DNA from 2 places in the Micrococcus sp. HG099 genome. Region 1 is predicted to be linked to the other one. Evidence: predicted binding sites of a transcription regulator. Region 1 holds the regulator's gene; the other holds the start of a gene.
The links. Region 1 encodes HrcA, which represses chaperone genes, less so after heat shock. Its sites were predicted from a motif close to TTNGCACTCGNNNNNNNCGAGTGCNAA; they were not measured.
Positions count from the first base shown of each region.

Region 2: the regulator HrcA is predicted to act here: its motif matches at 3,645-3,671, upstream of groES (co-chaperone GroES).

Region 1 is NZ_JANQCJ010000082.1:94-7,204, reverse strand. Features, by position in the region: gene lepA (translation elongation factor 4) at 1-1,443, shown strand, start outside; gene hemW (radical SAM family heme chaperone HemW) at 1,444-2,721, shown strand; gene NWP10_RS08060 (DUF4870 domain-containing protein) at 2,798-3,217, opposite strand; gene NWP10_RS08055 (DUF3097 domain-containing protein) at 3,323-4,183, opposite strand; gene hrcA (heat-inducible transcriptional repressor HrcA) at 4,352-5,365, shown strand; gene dnaJ (molecular chaperone DnaJ) at 5,448-6,581, shown strand; partial or broken gene NWP10_RS08040 (16S rRNA (uracil(1498)-N(3))-methyltransferase) at 6,578-7,111, shown strand, end outside.
Region 2 is NZ_JANQCJ010000009.1:1,991-11,429, forward strand. Features, by position in the region: gene NWP10_RS01780 (iron chelate uptake ABC transporter family permease subunit) at 1-348, shown strand, start outside; gene NWP10_RS01785 (iron chelate uptake ABC transporter family permease subunit) at 341-1,429, shown strand; gene NWP10_RS01790 (ABC transporter ATP-binding protein) at 1,426-2,181, shown strand; gene NWP10_RS01795 (hypothetical protein) at 2,272-3,270, opposite strand; gene groES (co-chaperone GroES) at 3,848-4,144, shown strand; gene groL (chaperonin GroEL) at 4,253-5,854, shown strand; gene NWP10_RS01810 (dicarboxylate/amino acid:cation symporter) at 6,102-7,541, opposite strand; gene guaB (IMP dehydrogenase) at 7,727-9,271, shown strand; gene NWP10_RS01820 (AEC family transporter) at 9,419-9,439, opposite strand, start outside.

The DNA of each region.
Region 1 (7,111 bases):
ATCATCCCCGTGCTCAACAAGATCGACCTGCCCGCCGCGGATCCGGACCGCTACGCGGCCGAGCTGGCGACCCTGATCGGCTGCGAGCCCGAGGACGTGCTGCGCGTGTCCGGCAAGACGGGCGTCGGCGTCGAGGACCTGCTGGACCGTGTGGTCCGGTCCATCCCCGCCCCCGAGGGCGAGGCGGACGCCCCGGCGCGCGCCATGATCTTCGACTCGGTGTACGACACCTACCGCGGCGTGGTCACCTACGTCCGCGTGGTGGACGGCCGGCTCTCCCCGCGCGAGAAGATCCGCATGATGTCCACGGGCGCCACCCACGAGCTCCTCGAGATCGGCGTGTCCTCCCCGGAGCCGACGCCCACGAAGGGCCTGGCCGTGGGCGAGGTGGGCTACCTCATCACCGGCGTGAAGGACGTGCGCCAGTCGAAGGTGGGCGACACGGTCACCAACCACGCCAAGCCGGCGGCGGAGGAGCTCGGCGGCTACGAGGACCCCAAGCCGATGGTGTTCTCCGGCCTGTACCCGATCGACGGCTCGGACTACCCCGTGCTGCGTGACGCCCTGGACAAGCTCAAGCTCAACGACGCCGCGCTGGTCTACGAGCCCGAGACCTCCGTGGCGCTCGGCTTCGGCTTCCGCGTGGGCTTCCTGGGCCTGCTGCACCTGGAGATCGTGCGCGAACGCCTCGAGCGCGAGTTCAACCTGGACCTGATCTCCACCGCCCCCAACGTGGTCTACGAGGTCACCCGGGAGGACCGCGAGGTGGTCACCGTGACCAACCCCTCCGAGTTCCCCGAGGGCAAGATCCACGAGGTGCGCGAGCCCATGGCCTCGGCCACGATCATCGTGCCCGCCGAGTTCATCGGTGCCGTCATGGAGCTGTGCCAGGCCAAGCGCGGCAACCTGCGCGGCATGGACTACCTCTCCGAGGAGCGCGTGGAGATCCGCTACTGGATCCCGCTCGCGGAGATCGTGTTCGACTTCTTCGACCAGCTCAAGTCCCGCACCAAGGGCTACGCCTCGCTGGACTGGAAGGCCGACGGCGACCAGGTGGCGGACCTCGTCAAGGTGGACATCCTCCTGCAGGGCGAGCAGGTGGACGCCTTCTCCTCGATCACCCACAAGGACAACGCCTACTCCTACGGTGTGATGATGACGGGCAAGCTCAAGGAGCTCATCCCGCGCCAGCAGTTCGAGGTGCCGATCCAGGCCGCCATCGGCTCGCGCGTCATCGCCCGCGAGAACATCCGCGCGATCCGCAAGGACGTGCTCTCCAAGTGCTACGGCGGTGACATCTCCCGCAAGCGCAAGCTGCTCGAGAAGCAGAAGGAGGGCAAGAAGCGCATGAAGATGGTCGGCCGCGTGGAGGTGCCCCAGGAGGCGTTCATCGCCGCCCTGTCCTCCGACGGCGCCGGCGCCGACTCGGCCGCGAAGAAGTAAGTGCCCGCCCTGCCCCTGGGCGCGCCCGTGCCCGACGACGGCCGGCTGCCGGCCGCCGTCGGCGAGCGGGTGCGCGCGGCCGAGGACGGCGCGGCGCGCACCTTCAGCCTGTACGTCCACGTGCCCTTCTGCACCGTGCGGTGCGGCTACTGCGACTTCAACACGTACACGGCCGTGGACCTCGGCCCCGGCGCCGGCCGCGGCGACTACTGGGAGTCCGCCGTGGCGGAGCTGGGCTTCGCGCAGCGCGCCCTCGAGGCGTCGGCCGTGCCGGCCCGCCCGCTGCACACGGTGTTCTTCGGCGGCGGCACGCCCACGCTGCTGCCCGCGGCGGACCTCGTGCGGATCCTGCGCGAGGCCGTGGAGCGGTTCGGGATCGTCCCCGGGGCCGAGGTGACCACCGAGGCCAACCCGGACACCGTCACCCCGGAGTACGCCCGGGAGCTCGCCGCGGGCGGCTTCACGCGCCTGTCCCTGGGCATGCAGTCGGCGGCGCCCCACGTGCTGGCCACGCTGGAGCGCACCCACCGCCCCGAGTCCGTGCCGGCCGCCGTCGCCGCGGCCCGCGACGCCGGGCTCGAGGTGTCCCTGGACCTGATCTACGGCACCGCGGGAGAGTCCCTGCAGGACTGGCGGGACACCCTGCACGCCGCCGTCGAGCTGGCCCCCGACCACGTGAGCGCGTACTCGCTGATCGTGGAGGAGGGCACGAAGCTCGGCGCCCAGGTGGCCCGCGGCGAGGTCGCGGACGTGGACCCGGACGACCAGGCGGACAAGTACCTGCTCGCCGAGGAGATCCTGGGCGCGGCGGGGTTCCGCTGGTACGAGGTCTCCAACTGGGCGCACGATCCGGAGGGCGCCGGCGTCCACCGGGCCCGGCACAACGTGGCCTACTGGGAGGACCAGGACTGGTGGGGGATCGGCCCCGGCGCGCACTCGCACGTGGCCGGCGTCCGCTTCTGGAACGCGAAGCACCCCGCCGCCTACGCCCAGCGCCTGGCCACCGGGGTCACGCCCGCTGTGGGGCGGGAGCAGCCCGACGCCGCGGCGCGCCGGCTCGAGCGGATCATGCTGGCCGCGCGGACCTCGGAGGGGCTGCCGGCCGCGGAGGCGGTCTCGGACGAGCCCGGCGACGCCGAGCGCGTCCGCCGGGTCACGGCCGAGCTGATCGCCGCGGGGCTGCTGGACGGCCGCGCGGCGCTGGCCGGGCGGCTGGTGCCCACGCTGCAGGGCCGGCTGCGCAACGACGCGATCGTGCGCGCGCTGGCCGGGTTCTGAGCCGCGGGACCCCGCTCGGCCCGACCTCGCCCGGCGCGCCCGAGCGCCGCCGCGTTCGCGCGGCGCGGACCGGACGTCAGCGCAGGATGCGCAGGTTGAACGGGTAGCGGAAGGGCCGGCCCTTGGACACGTGCGAGGCGCCCATGACGCCGTACACGGACATGACGGCCCAGGAGAGTGCGCCGAGGATCGCGAAGATCGCGCCGATCACGGGCAGCAGCGCGAGGAAGAAGAACAGCGTGGTGATCAGGGTCGGCGGCCCGGAGAAGTTCAGGGCCTCCTTGGACTCCTGGGAGGTGAACGGCCCGCGGTCCCGGTAGAGCAGCCACACCACGAGCGGGCCGAGGACGCCGAACGCGAGGCTCAGGTGGGCCAGGGCCGCGCGGTCCCGGTCCTGCTTGGCCGTGAGCGGGGTGGCCCGGCCGCCGGCGGAGGCCAGCCAGGCGGGCGGCTCGTGGCCGGGGCGGCCGGCGTCGGGCTGCGCGCTGGGGTTCACGAGGGGCTCCTGATCGGTCGCGTGGCCCGGTCCGCGTGGGCCGGGCTCGGGGGCATGGGTCAGCATAGCGCGGCGCCCGGACCGGCCGCGGGAGTCGGGGGCCGCTCAGCGCTCCGGCTCGGCGGTGAGGAAGTCGATGAGCTCCTCCACCCGTCCCAGCAGCGAGGGCTCGAGGTCCGCGTAGCTGCCCACGTGGGACAGCAGCCGCTTCCAGCCCAGGCCCGTGGCCTCCTTCGTGCCGTGGGGCCAGCCCAGGCCCTGGAGCACGCCGGTCTTCCAGTCCTGGCCCTTGGGGACCACGGGCCAGGCCGGGATGCCCAGGACGGCCGGCTTGATGACCTGCCACACGTCCACGTAGGGGTGGCCGAGGATGAGCACGTTGCCGGCGGAACCGGGCACGCGCATGGCCTCGGCGGCGATCCGCTCCTCCTTGGAGCCGGGGACGAGGTGGTCCACGAGGATCCCCAGCCGGCGTCGGGGACCGGGGTCGAAGGCGGCGATCGCCCCGGCGAGGTCGTCCACGCCGTGCAGGGGCTCGACGACGATCCCCTCCAGGCGCAGGTCTTCGCCCCAGACCTTCTCCACCAGCTCGGCGTCGTGCACGCCCTCGACCCAGATGCGCGAGGCGCGCGCGGTGCGGGCCCGGACGCCCTCGACCCGGCGCGAGCCGGAGGCGGTGCGGGCGGGCGGGCGCGGGGCGGAGGCGACGTGGAGGACCAGGGTGACGGGCTCGCCGTCGATCCAGAAGCCGCCGCCGAGGGGGAAGCCGCGGCGCACGCCCCGGCGGTCCTCCAGCACCACCGTGTGCACGCCGCCGGCGCGCTCCACGCGGATCACGGCGCCGGTGAACCCGGAGGCCACGTCCTCCACCACGGTGCCCGGCGCGGCGGGCACGTCCCGCGCGGGGCGCCCGGGACGCCGCGTCATCTCCTCATGGCCCGCGGGGCCCCAGCTGCTCCAGTCCATGGGAGGGCACGGTAGCAACGGGCCGGCGCGATCACCGTGAGCGAAGCCGCCCCCGGGACGCGGGCGCCCGGCGCGGACCGGGCGATAGGATCAGCACTTGAGGTGCCGGAGTGCCAGTCATGAGCCGCCGGCGCCCGGCCGGGACCGCGAAGACAGAGGAGGACCGAGATGACGGAGCAGCCCCGCCGCCTCCAGGTGCTCCAGGCGATCGTGGAGGAGTACGTGGCCCGCCGCGAGCCCGTGGGCTCCAAGGCCCTGGTGGAGCGGCACGCCCTCGGCGTGTCCTCGGCCACCGTGCGCAACGACATGGCCGCCCTCGAGGAGGAGGGACTCATCGTGGCCCCGCACACCTCGGCCGGACGGGTCCCCACGGACAAGGGGTACCGCGTGTTCGTGGACCGGCTCTCCGAGGTCAAGCCGCTCTCCCCGGCCGAGCGCCGGGCCGTGCGCACCCTGCTGGACCCCTCCACCGACACCGAGCACATGATGGAGACCACGGTGCGCCTGCTGGCGCAGCTGACCCAGCAGGTCGCGGTGGCGCAGTTCCCCCACGAGGACGGCTCCACGGTGCGCCACCTCGAGCTCGTCCCGCTGACCCCGGCCCGCGTGCTCGTGGTGCTCATCCTTTCCACCGGGCGCGTGGACCAGCGCCACGTGGTGCTGGAGACGCCCCTGCCCGAGGCGGACCTCGCCGTGGTGCGCGGGCTGCTGCTGGACGCCGTGCTCGGCCTGGGCCCCGCCCAGGCCGCCGCCGTGGTGGACGCCGCGGTGGTCCGCATGCGCCCCGAGCACCGCGACGCCGCGGCCCTGGTGGCCGGGGCCGTGCACGCGCTGCTCGAGGCCGGCCGCCAGGACCGGATCGTGATGGCCGGCACCGCGAACCTGGCCCGCTCCACCGGGGACTTCGGCGCGTCCATCGGGCCCATCCTCGAGGCGCTCGAGGAGCAGGTGGTGCTGCTGCGCCTGCTCACGGAGATGGAGCACGACGCGCACGGGGTGTCCGTGCGCATCGGCTCCGAGAACGCCGGCTCCCTCGCGGACACTTCGGTGGTGGCCGCCGCCTACGGACCCGGCGCCGTGGCCAAGGTCGGCGTCGTCGGCCCCACCCGGATGGACTACCCGGGCACCATGGCCGCCGTCCGCGCCATCGCCCGGTACCTCTCCCGCATCCTGACCACCTGAGGGGCGCCCGCCGCGTCCCGCCCGCCGGGCCCGAACCCGCACCCCCTGCACGTCCCGCTCGTCCTGAGAGGAAGACCCCACCGTGACCGACCACTACGCGACCCTCGGCGTTAGCCGCGACGCCAGCACCGAGGAGATCCGACGGGCCTACCGCAAGCTGGCCCGCACCCACCACCCGGACGTGAACCCGGACCCGGAGGCCGCCGAGCAGTTCAAGCGCATCTCCCACGCCTACGAGGTCCTCTCGGACGAGGGCCGCCGTCGCGCCTACGACACCACCGGCAACGAGAACGGCCAGTCCGGCTTCCCCGGCGGGTTCGGCGGGGGCGGGGGCTTCGGCGGCTTCGCCGACATCTTCGAGACGTTCATGAACGCCGCCGGCCAGGGCGGCCGCGGCGGTCCGGCCAGCCGCGCGCGCCGGGGCCAGGACGCGCTCGTGACCGCCCCGATCGACCTCGAGGACGCCGTGTTCGGCGGCGAGCAGACCATCACTCTGGACACGGCCGTGCGCTGCGAGCGCTGCGAGGGCTCGTGCTGCGAGCCCGGCACCGAGCCCGAGACCTGCCAGACCTGCCAGGGCCACGGCATGATCCAGCGCCCCATGCGCTCCCTGCTGGGCACCGTGATGGCCACGGAGGCCTGCCCCGCCTGCCAGGGGTTCGGCACCGTCATCCCCGACCCCTGCCACGAGTGCGCCGGCCAGGGCCGCGTGCGCACCCGCATCCCGCTCACCCTGCGCATCCCCGCCGGCGTGGACGACGGCACCCGCATCCACCTCGCCGGCCGCGGCGAGGCCGGCCCCGGCGGCGGCCCGAACGGCGACCTCTACGTGGAGATCGCCGTGCGCCCGCACGAGACGTTCCGCCGCGAGGGTGACCACCTCGCCACCACCGTCACCGTGCCCATGGCCGCGGCCGCCCTCGGCACCACGGTCACCCTGGCGACCCTCGACGGCGAGCAGACCGTCCGCCTCGAGCCGGGCGTGCAGTCCGGCCACGTGGAGACCCTCGCCGGCCTCGGCGTGGGACGGCTGCGCGGCCAGGGCCGCGGCGACCTCAAGGTGGACGTCGTCGTCACCACGCCGACCGACCTCGACGACGAGCAGCGCGAGCTGCTCGAGCGCCTGGCCGAGCTGCGCGGCGAGGAGGTCGTGCACGGCACGCCCCCGGCCCGCGGCATGTTCGCCCGGCTGCGGGAGAACCTGAGGAACCTGTGACCGCGCCCCTGTTCCACCTCGAGCCGGGCGCGCTGACCGGCGCGGCGCCGGGCGCCGAGGTCTCCTTCGGCGGCCCCGAGGCCCGGCACGCGGCCGCCTCGATGCGGCTCGCGCCGGGGGAGTCGGTCCTGCTCGCGGACGGCTCCGGGGTCCGCGGCCACGGCACCGTGCTCGCCGCCGCCCCCGACGCGGTGACGGTGCGCCTGGACGCGGTCGACGAGGAGCCCGCCGCCGTCCCGGCCCTCGTGCTCGTCCAGGCCCTGGCCAAGGGCGACCGGGACCTCATGGCCGTCCAGGCCGCCGTCGAGCTCGGCGTGGACGCCGTGGTGCCGTGGGAGGCCGAGCGCTCCATCGTGCGCTGGAAGGGCCCCAAGGCCGAGAAGGCTCGGCAGAAGTGGGCCGACACGGCGCGCGCGGCCGCCAAGCAGGCCCGCCGCGCCCGTGTCCCCGAGGTCCGCGGCCACGTCTCCGGGACCGGCGTGGCCGGTCTGGCCGCCGCGCCCGACGACGGCGCCCGGCTCGTCCTCGTC
Region 2 (9,439 bases), on a different contig from region 1:
GCCGGCCTCGGCAAGGACGTGGCCACCAACGTGGGCCTCAACTACAACGCGGTGATCCTCACCGGCGTGGCCATGGTGGCCGTGGCCACCGGCGTGGTGACGGTGGTGATCGGCGCCCTGCCCTTCCTGGGGCTCGTGGTGCCCAACATCGTCTCCATGGTGCGCGGCGACAACCTGCGCACGAACCTGCCGTGGGTGGTCATGGTCGGCATCTGGGTGGTCATCGTGTGCGACCTGATCGGACGCACCGTGATCGCCCCCTTCGAGGTGCCGATCTCCCTGATCCTCGGCCTCGTGGGCGCCGTCGTCTTCCTCGGACTCCTGATCCGGCAGGCCAAGCATGGCTGAGCCCTCGACCATGCGCCCCGGGCGGATCCCCGCCCCCGTCGGCGGCTCCACCGCCGCCGGCCCCGCCGAGGCCGACGCCCCCCGGACCTCCGGCGCGTTCACCACCCGCCGGGACCGCGACCGCTACGTCGTCGTGGTGGCCGTCCTCGCCGTCGTCGCCGTGCTCTCCACCGCCGGCATCCTGCTGTGGGGCAACGAGGCCGAGCCCGGATCCCGCGCGTTCTGGATGATCGCCGGCATGCGGCTCGACTCCCTCGGCGTGATCGCGATCGTGGCGCTGTGCCACTCGTTCGCCACCGTCAGCTTCCACACCGTCACCGGCAACCGCATCATCACGCCGTCGATCATGGGCTTCGAGGCGCTGTACACCGCCGTCCAGACGGGCGCCGTGTACGTGCTCGGCGCCGCGGGGATCGGCGTGGTCACCGGCACCGGGCCGTTCCTGGCCCAGGCGGCGCTCATGGTGGTGCTGGCCACCCTGCTCTACTCGTGGCTGCTCTCCCGGCCCTACGGGTCCATCCACCTGATGCTGCTGGTGGGCGTCGTGCTCGGCGGCGGCCTGGCCGCGCTCAGCACGTTCATGCAGCGGCTGCTGGACCCCAACTCGTTCGATGTGCTCTCCGCCCGGCTCTTCGGCAACATCTCCAACGCGCGGTCCGAGTACGTGGCGATCGCCGCGCCGATCGTCGTCGTCGTGTGCCTGGTGCTGTGGCTGCGCTCGCGGCGTATGAACGTGCTGGCGCTCGGCGCGGACTCCGCCTCCAACCTCGGGCTGCACCACCGGCGCGAGCTGATGGTCACCCTGCTGCTGGTGTCCGTGCTCATGGCCATGACCACCGCGCTCGTGGGGCCCATGACCTTCCTAGGGTTCCTGGTGGCCACGCTGGCGTACAGCCTGGTGGACACCCATGACCACCGCATGGTGCTGCCCGTGGCCGCCCTCGGCGCGTACGCGGTGCTCACCCTCGCCTACTTCGTGCTGCGGCACGTGTTCTACGCGGGAGGTGCGGTCACGGTGATCATCGAGCTCGTCGGCGGCATCACCTTCCTGATCGTCGTGATGAGAAAGGGACGTCTGTGATCGAGCTGCGCGGCGTGGTCAAGCGCCACAGCGACGAGGTGTGCATCGGACCCGTGGACCTCGACATCGAGGCCGGGGGCATCACCGCGCTCGTCGGACCCAACGGGGCCGGCAAGTCCACGGTGCTGACCATGATCGGCCGGCTCCAGGACGTGGACGGCGGCACGATCGCCGTGGGCGGGCAGGACATCACCTCGACGCCGTCGCGCCGGATCGCCCAGACCCTGTCGATCCTGCGCCAGGAGAACCACTTCGTCACTCGGCTGACCGTGCGCCAGCTGGTGGGCTTCGGCCGCTACCCGTACACGCGGGGGCGCCTCACGCTCGAGGACGAGCGGTACGTGTCCGAGGCGATCGACTTCCTCAACCTCGGCCCCTTCGAGAACCGCTACCTGGACCAGCTCTCCGGCGGCCAGCGCCAGCGCGCGTATGTGGCCATGGTGCTCGCCCAGAACACCGAGTACGTGCTGCTTGACGAGCCGCTGAACAACCTGGACATGCAGCACTCCGTGCAGATGATGCAGCAGCTGCGCCGAGCCGCGGACGAGCTGGGCCGCACCGTGGTGATCGTGCTGCACGACATCAACTTCGCCGCCCGCTACGCCGACCACATCGTGGCCATGGGCGACGGCCAGGTGGTGGAGACGGGCACCCCCGGCGAGATCCTGCGCCCCGAGGTGCTCGAGCGCATCTTCCGCACCCCGTGCAACGTGGTCGACGGCCCGCACGGACCCCTGGCCGTGTACTACTGACGGCCGCGGGGGAGCGGGGCCGGGTGCTTCGGGGGAGCGGGGCGGGGCGGGCTCCAGCTCCGCTCCTCGCGTCCTCGCCCGGCGTTGCGCTCACGACTCGCCGCGTGCCGTTTCCTCAGACGGCGAGTCGTGAGCACGACGGCGCTGCTGCAGCTGGGCGATGACGCTGCGGTAGCCCTCGGCGTGGTCCGCAGCGGTGATCCGCATCGGCGTCACGCCGTAGGAGAGCAGGCGCCGGTCCCGGCGCGCGTCCCGGGCCTGCTGCTGCCGGTCGAGGTGATGCTCGCCGTCGTACTCGAGGGCGACCCGGAGGTCGGCGAAGTACAGGTCCGACTCGGCCAGTGCGGGATCGTCGGGGGCGACCTTGTGCTGGAGCAGGGGCTCGCCCAGGCCCGCGTCGATGAGCGCCAGGCGGGCGTGGGTCTCCATGGCGGAGTCCGCTCCGACGCGGACCCGCCCCAGGGCGGCACGGGCCCGGCCGACGCCGTGGAACGGGGCGAGCGCCTCGAGGACCTCGGCCAGGCGTTCGACGGTGGTGCGCGGCGGAAGCCGCCCGCCGCCCGCCCACGGGTGCCGGACGAGATGGTCGCCGGCGGCGACGAGGTCCGCCTCATCCCAGCGCGGACGGAGGGCGCACAGATCCGCCCAGGTCCGCTCCGGGCTCGTGACCGTGAGCCCGTGGACCACGCTCCTGTGCTCCGGCGGCACGGTCCGGCGGTGCACCCGCACGCCGGGACGGCGGACGTCGCGGGGAGTCGAGACGGAGACGGGCTCGGGGGCGTCGACGGCACGGTCCAGGGGGCGGGGGATCCCGTGCAGGTGGGCGGCGGTGGCGTGGGAGAGCACCGCGTCCGGCCGCAGGCGCTGCAGGGCGGTCAGATCTTCGACGCTCCAGGAGTGCGGCGGGGCGGCGAAGCCGAGCCCGGTCCAGGTCGGGGGAGTGCCCACGGACTGGACGCGGGCGCCGTGCAGCGGCACTGCCAGGTCCAGGCGCCGCAACCGGGACCGGCTCGCGCCCTTGGTGCGAGCCTCGGCCACGGTGAAGACGAGCGGAAGCGGAGGCAGGCGGGTGCGGGACGTCGTCGTCATGGGGGAGATGCTCCCTGGACGACGGCCCCGGAGGCGCCGGGGCGGCGGGCGCCGTGGACACGATGCGGCCGGGCGTGGGCTGTGCAGGAGTGCCCGACGACGGAGGCCCGGCGCAACAGGGGCCCGCAGCGCCCGTTGCGCTCATGACGCGCCGCACGACGGACCGGCCGACGGCGTGTTGTGAGCGCAACGCCACCGGGCGGGACGGGGGAACGGCCGGACAGAAAGTGGAGGGGGAACGGTCCGGCGGGACCGGGCTGGGAGGTCGGCCGGGGAGAGGGGCAGTGGGCCAGCAGCCGGGGGAGCGGCCCGGCGGCGGCCGCCCCGCCCCGAGAGCCGCCCCGCCACGGCCCCTCCGCCCCTGGCGGACACGGCTGGCACTCATGTTGAAGGAGTGCCAAAACCCGGAGTAGAGTCTGGACTGGCACTCGGGGGTACCGGGTGCCAATGCCCGAGGTGGACCGTCCGGCACCGCGACGACGGAGGGTCTGACGCCCGTGGCGCACCCGCAGACCACAGCATCAGCGGACCGGCGAGCCCGCCGGAGCCGCACGTCGACGAAGAAGGAGTGTGCAGCATGTCTGTCTCCATCAAGCCCCTCGAGGATCGCATCGTTGTCCGCCCCCTGGAGGCCGAGCAGACCACCGCGTCCGGCCTCGTGATCCCGGACACCGCCAAGGAGAAGCCGCAGGAGGGCCAGGTCGTGGCCGTGGGCCCGGGCCGGGTCGCCGAGAACGGCAACCGCGTGCCCGTCGACGTCGCCGAGGGCGACGTGGTGCTGTACTCCAAGTACGGCGGCACCGAGGTCAAGGTCGGCGGCGAGGAGTACCTGGTGCTCTCCGCCCGCGACGTGCTGGCCGTCGTCACCAAGTGACCCCGCCGCGACGGGCCCGGTGAGCGGCGCGCACCGCACCGGTGCGCGCGCCCCGGGCCCCTCGCGTCCCCGCACCCCCTGACTCCCTGAACGAAAGGAGCGTCCGTCATGGCCAAGCAGCTGGCTTTCAACGACGACGCACGCCGCGCCCTCCAGGCCGGCATCGACAAGCTCGCCGACACCGTCAAGGTCACCCTCGGCCCCAAGGGCCGCAACGTGGTGCTCGACAAGGCGTGGGGCGCCCCCACCATCACCAACGACGGCGTCACGATCGCCCGTGAGGTGGAGCTCGACGACCCGTACGAGAACATGGGCGCCCAGCTCGCCAAGGAGGTCGCCACCAAGACCAACGACATCGCGGGCGACGGCACCACCACCGCCACCGTGCTGGCCCAGGCCCTGGTGAACGAGGGCATGCGCCAGGTCGCCGCCGGCGCGGCCCCCGGCGAGGTCAAGAAGGGCATCGAGGTGGCCGTGGCCGCCGTCGAGCAGCGCCTCCAGGAGAACGCCCGCCCGGTCGAGGGCAAGGAGGTGGCCCACGTGGCCGCCATCTCCGCCCAGAACGACGAGGTCGGCGAGCTGCTGGCCCGCGCGTTCGACACCGTGGGCACCGACGGCGTGATCACCATCGAGGAGTCCTCCACGACCTCCACCGAGCTGGACGTCACCGAGGGCATGCAGTTCGACAAGGGCTTCCTGTCCCCGTACATGGTCACCGACGCCGAGCGTCAAGAGGCCGTGCTGGAGGACCCGTACGTCCTGATCAACTCCGGCAAGATCTCCAACGTGCAGGAGCTCCTGCCCGTGCTGGAGAAGGTGCTGCAGGCCAGCCGCCCGCTCTTCGTGATCGCCGAGGACATCGAGGGCGAGGCCCTGTCCACCCTCGTGGTCAACAAGATCCGCGGCACCCTGAACGTCGTGGCCGTGAAGGCCCCGGGCTTCGGCGACCGCCGCAAGGCCATGCTGCAGGACATCGCCGTCCTCACCGGCGCCCAGGTGGTCTCCCCGGACCTCGGCATGAAGCTCGAGCAGGCCGACCTGGACGTGCTCGGCTCCGCCCGCCGCATCACCGTGACCAAGGACGAGACCACCATCGTCGACGGCGGCGGCTCTGCCGAGGACGTGGAGGCCCGCGTCGCCCAGATCAAGGCCGAGTCGGCCGCCACCGACTCCGACTGGGACCGCGAGAAGCTCCAGGAGCGCCTCGCCAAGCTCGCCGGCGGCATCGGCGTGATCCGCGTGGGCGCCGCCACCGAGGTGGAGCTCAAGGAGCGCAAGCACCGCATCGAGGACGCCGTGTCCTCGACCCGCGCCGCCCTCGAGGAGGGCATCGTGGCCGGCGGCGGCACCGCGCTCATCAACGCGCTGTCCGTGCTGGACACCGACGCCGACGTCCAGGCCCTGACCGGTGACGCGGCCGTGGGTGTGGACATCGTCCGCAAGGCCCTGAAGCAGCCGCTGCGCTGGATCGCCCAGAACGCGGGCGAGGACGGCTACGTGGTGGTCTCCAAGGTCGCCGAGCTGGAGCCGAACCACGGCTTCAACGCGAAGACCGGCGTCTACGGCGACCTGATCGCCGACGGCGTGATCGACCCGGTCAAGGTGACCCGCTCCGCGCTGGCCAACGCCGCCTCCATCGCGGCCCTCGTGCTGACCACCGAGACCCTCGTGGCGGACAAGCCCGAGGACGAGGACGAGCACCAGCACTGATCCGCGTGTTCACACGGGACCGGCCCCTCACCTTCGGGTGAGGGGCCGGTCCCGTGTCCGGGGGCGTGCGGCGGGGGCGGGGTCGGCGCCCGTGCCTAGCCTCCCGTTTCCCGCACGAAAGTGCTCCGGCAGCCTCCCGTTTCCTGCACGAAAGCGCCCCCGGAGGCTCCCGTTTCCCGCACGAAACGGGATTCCGGGGCTCCGGGGGCGTCGAGGCGCCGCGCGCCAGCGGGCCGGCGGGCCGGGGTCAGTCCCGCGCGGGGCGGGCGGCGGCGCCGACCATCTGGTCCTGGTCGTCGTCGCGGTCCTGGGCGCGGGCCTCGACGATCTCCTCCTCGTCCTCGCCCATGATGTCGACGCGCTCGGCGTCGTAGCGGGCCTGGTCGAGGATGCCCTCCTGCTTGGCCACGAGGGCGGGCACGAGCGCCTGGCCGGCCACGTTGGTGGCGGTGCGGCCCATGTCCACGATCGGGTCGACGGCGAGCAGCAGCGCGAGGCCCTCGAGCGGCAGGCCGGCGGTGGAGAGGGTGAGGGTGAGCATCACGGTGGCGCCGGTGGTGCCGGCGGTCGCGGCGGAGCCGAGCACGGAGACGAGCACCACGAGGGCGTACTGGCCCAGGCTCATCTCGATCCCGTAGAACTGGGCCACGAACACGGCCGCGATGGCCGGGTAGATGGCGGCGCAGCCGTCCATCTTGGTGGTGGAGCCCAGCGGGACGGCGAACGCCGCGTAGCCGGTGGGGACGCCGAAGTTCCGCTCGGCCACCCGCTGGGTCACCGGCAGGGTGCCGAGCGAGGAGCGGGAGACGAAGCCGAGCTGGACGGCCGGCCACACGCCGGTGAAGAACTGCTTCACGGACAGGCCGTGCAGGCGGGCGAGCACGGGGTAGACCACGAACATGACGATCGCCAGGCCCACGTAGATCGCCACCACGAACTTCGCCAGCGTGCCCATGGTGGACCAGCCGTAGGAGGCCACGGCGTTGCCGAGCAGGCCGACGGTGCCGATCGGAGCGAGGCGGATGATCCACCACAGCAGCTTCTGGATGACGGCCAGGACGGACCGGGAGAACGTGAGGAACGGGGCGGCCTTCTCGCCGACCTTGAGGGCGGCGATGCCGACGACGATCGCGATCACGAGGATCTGCAGCACGTTGAAGGTGGGGGAGGAGGCCACGGCGCCGTCCTCGCCCACGGCGCTCTTCACGGTCAGGCCGAGGAAGTTGGCCGGGACCATGGAGGTGAGGAAGTCAAGCCAGCCCACGTCGCGGGCCTGGTAAGACCCGGGGGCGCTCTGGCCGGTGCCGACGCCGGGCTGCATCACGACGCCGACGGCGAGGCCGATCAGCACCGCGATGAGGCTGGTGATGGCGAACCACAGCAGGGTCTTGGCGGCGAGGCGGGCCGCGTTGGTCACCTGGGCCAGGTTGGCGATCGAGGCGACGACGGCGAAGAAGACCAGCGGGATGACCGTGGCCTTGAGGATGCTGATGTAGACGCTGCCGATCGTGGCCAGCGTCTCGCCCAGCCAAGTGGGGGAGTCGGGGGTGTGGCCCATCGAGCGGGCGACGAGGCCGAGGACGAGGCCCAGGACGAGGGCGGCGACGATCTGCCAGCCGAAGTTCGACGTCCAGGCGGGGAGCCGGCGTCGGGGCGCCGGTGCGGGGGAGGACTGTGCGGTGCTCATCCGGGGAGGTTAGGCGGTCCAATACCATGACGCCGAAACGGATTGCGACATGTGACGTCGTGGTGACGTCCGTCTCGTCCCTGCGTGGCCCAGTGCGGGGGTCCTGTGATGTGGCCCGCACCCGGGTCGCCGGTTTGACCCCCGGGCATAGAATCGCGGAAACACCCGTCCCGAAAGGCGCCTTCGTGACCACCACCAGCACCGGGCCCAGCTCCGAGCCCGTCCACTCCTCCGCGGATCCCTTCGGCTTCTTCGGCCTCACCTACGACGACGTCCTGCTGCTGCCCAGCGCGACGGACGTGATCCCGGCCGAGGCGGACACGAGCACCCAGCTCACCCGCAACATCCGCCTCAACATCCCCGTCGTCTCCGCGGCGATGGACACCGTGACCGAGGCCCCGCTGGCCATCGCCATGGCCCGCCAGGGCGGCATGGGCATCATCCACCGCAACCTCTCCATCGAGGACCAGGCCCGCCACGTGGACACCGTGAAGCGCTCGGAGTCCGGCATGATCAAGGACCCGGTCACGATCGGCCCGAAGGCCACGCTCGCCGACCTGGACGAGCTGTGCGCGCAGTACCGCGTCTCCGGCCTGCCCGTGGTCGCCGAGGACATGACCCTGCTGGGCATCATCACCAACCGCGACACCCGCTTCATCCCCCACGAGGAGTGGGAGACCCGCACGGTGGACACGGCCATGACCCGCATGCCGCTGATCACGGCGCGCGAGGGCATCTCCCGCGAGGAGACCATCCGCCTGTTCTCCCAGAACCGCGTGGAGAAGCTGCCCCTCGTGGACGAGGCCGGCCGCCTCACGGGCCTGATCACCATCAAGGACTTCGACAAGGCCGAGAAGTACCCGGACGCCGCGAAGGACGACGAGGGCCGCCTGCGCGTCGGCGGCGCCGTCGGCTTCTTCGGCGACGGCTGGGAGCGCGCCATGGCGCTCGTGGAGGCCGGCGTGGACGCCCTCGTGGTGGACACCGCCAACGGCCACACCCACGGCGTGCTGGACATGATCGCCCGCCTGAAGAAGGAGAAGGCGGCTGCGCACGTGGACGTGATCGGCGGCCAGGCGGCCACCTACGCGGGCGCCAAGGCGATCGTCGACGCCGGCGCGGACGCCGTGAAGGTCGGCGTGGGTCCGGGCTCGATCTGCACCACCCGCGTGGTGGCCGGCGTCGGCGTGCCCCAGATCACCGCCATCTACGAGGCCGCCAAGGCCACCCGCCCGGCGGGCGTGCCGCTGATCGCCGACGGCGGCCTGCAGCACTCCGGCGACATCGGCAAGGCCCTCGTGGCCGGCGCCGAGTCCGTGATGCTCGGCTCCCTGCTGGCCGGCACCGCCGAGTCCCCGGGCGACCTGGTGTTCTACCAGGGCAAGCAGTTCAAGGCGTACCGCGGCATGGGCTCCCTGGGCGCCATGCAGACCCGCAACGGCAAGCGCTCCTTCTCCAAGGACCGCTACTTCCAGGCGGACGTGCCGGACGAGGACAAGCTGATCCCCGAGGGCATCGAGGGCCAGGTGCCCTACCGCGGCCCGATCGCCTCGGTGGTGCACCAGCTCGTGGGCGGCCTGCGCCAGACCATGTTCTACACGGGCGCGTCCACCGTGGACGAGCTCAAGGAGAACGGCCGGTTCGTGCGCATCACCGCGGCGGGCCTGAAGGAGTCCCACCCGCACGACATCATGATGACGGTGGAGGCCCCGAACTACCGCTCCCGCTGAGCTCGGAGGGCTGACCCTTTCGGGTGTACCGAACGCCGCACTCGGGCGCACTCGTTCCAGTCGAAACCGCGTTTCGTCGGAACGAGTGCGCCCGAGGCGTGTAGGGCGTGGGTGCGGTGGAGCTCCGCGCGCAGCCGGGCCGGCTGTTCAGGTGCTCCCCATCAGGAG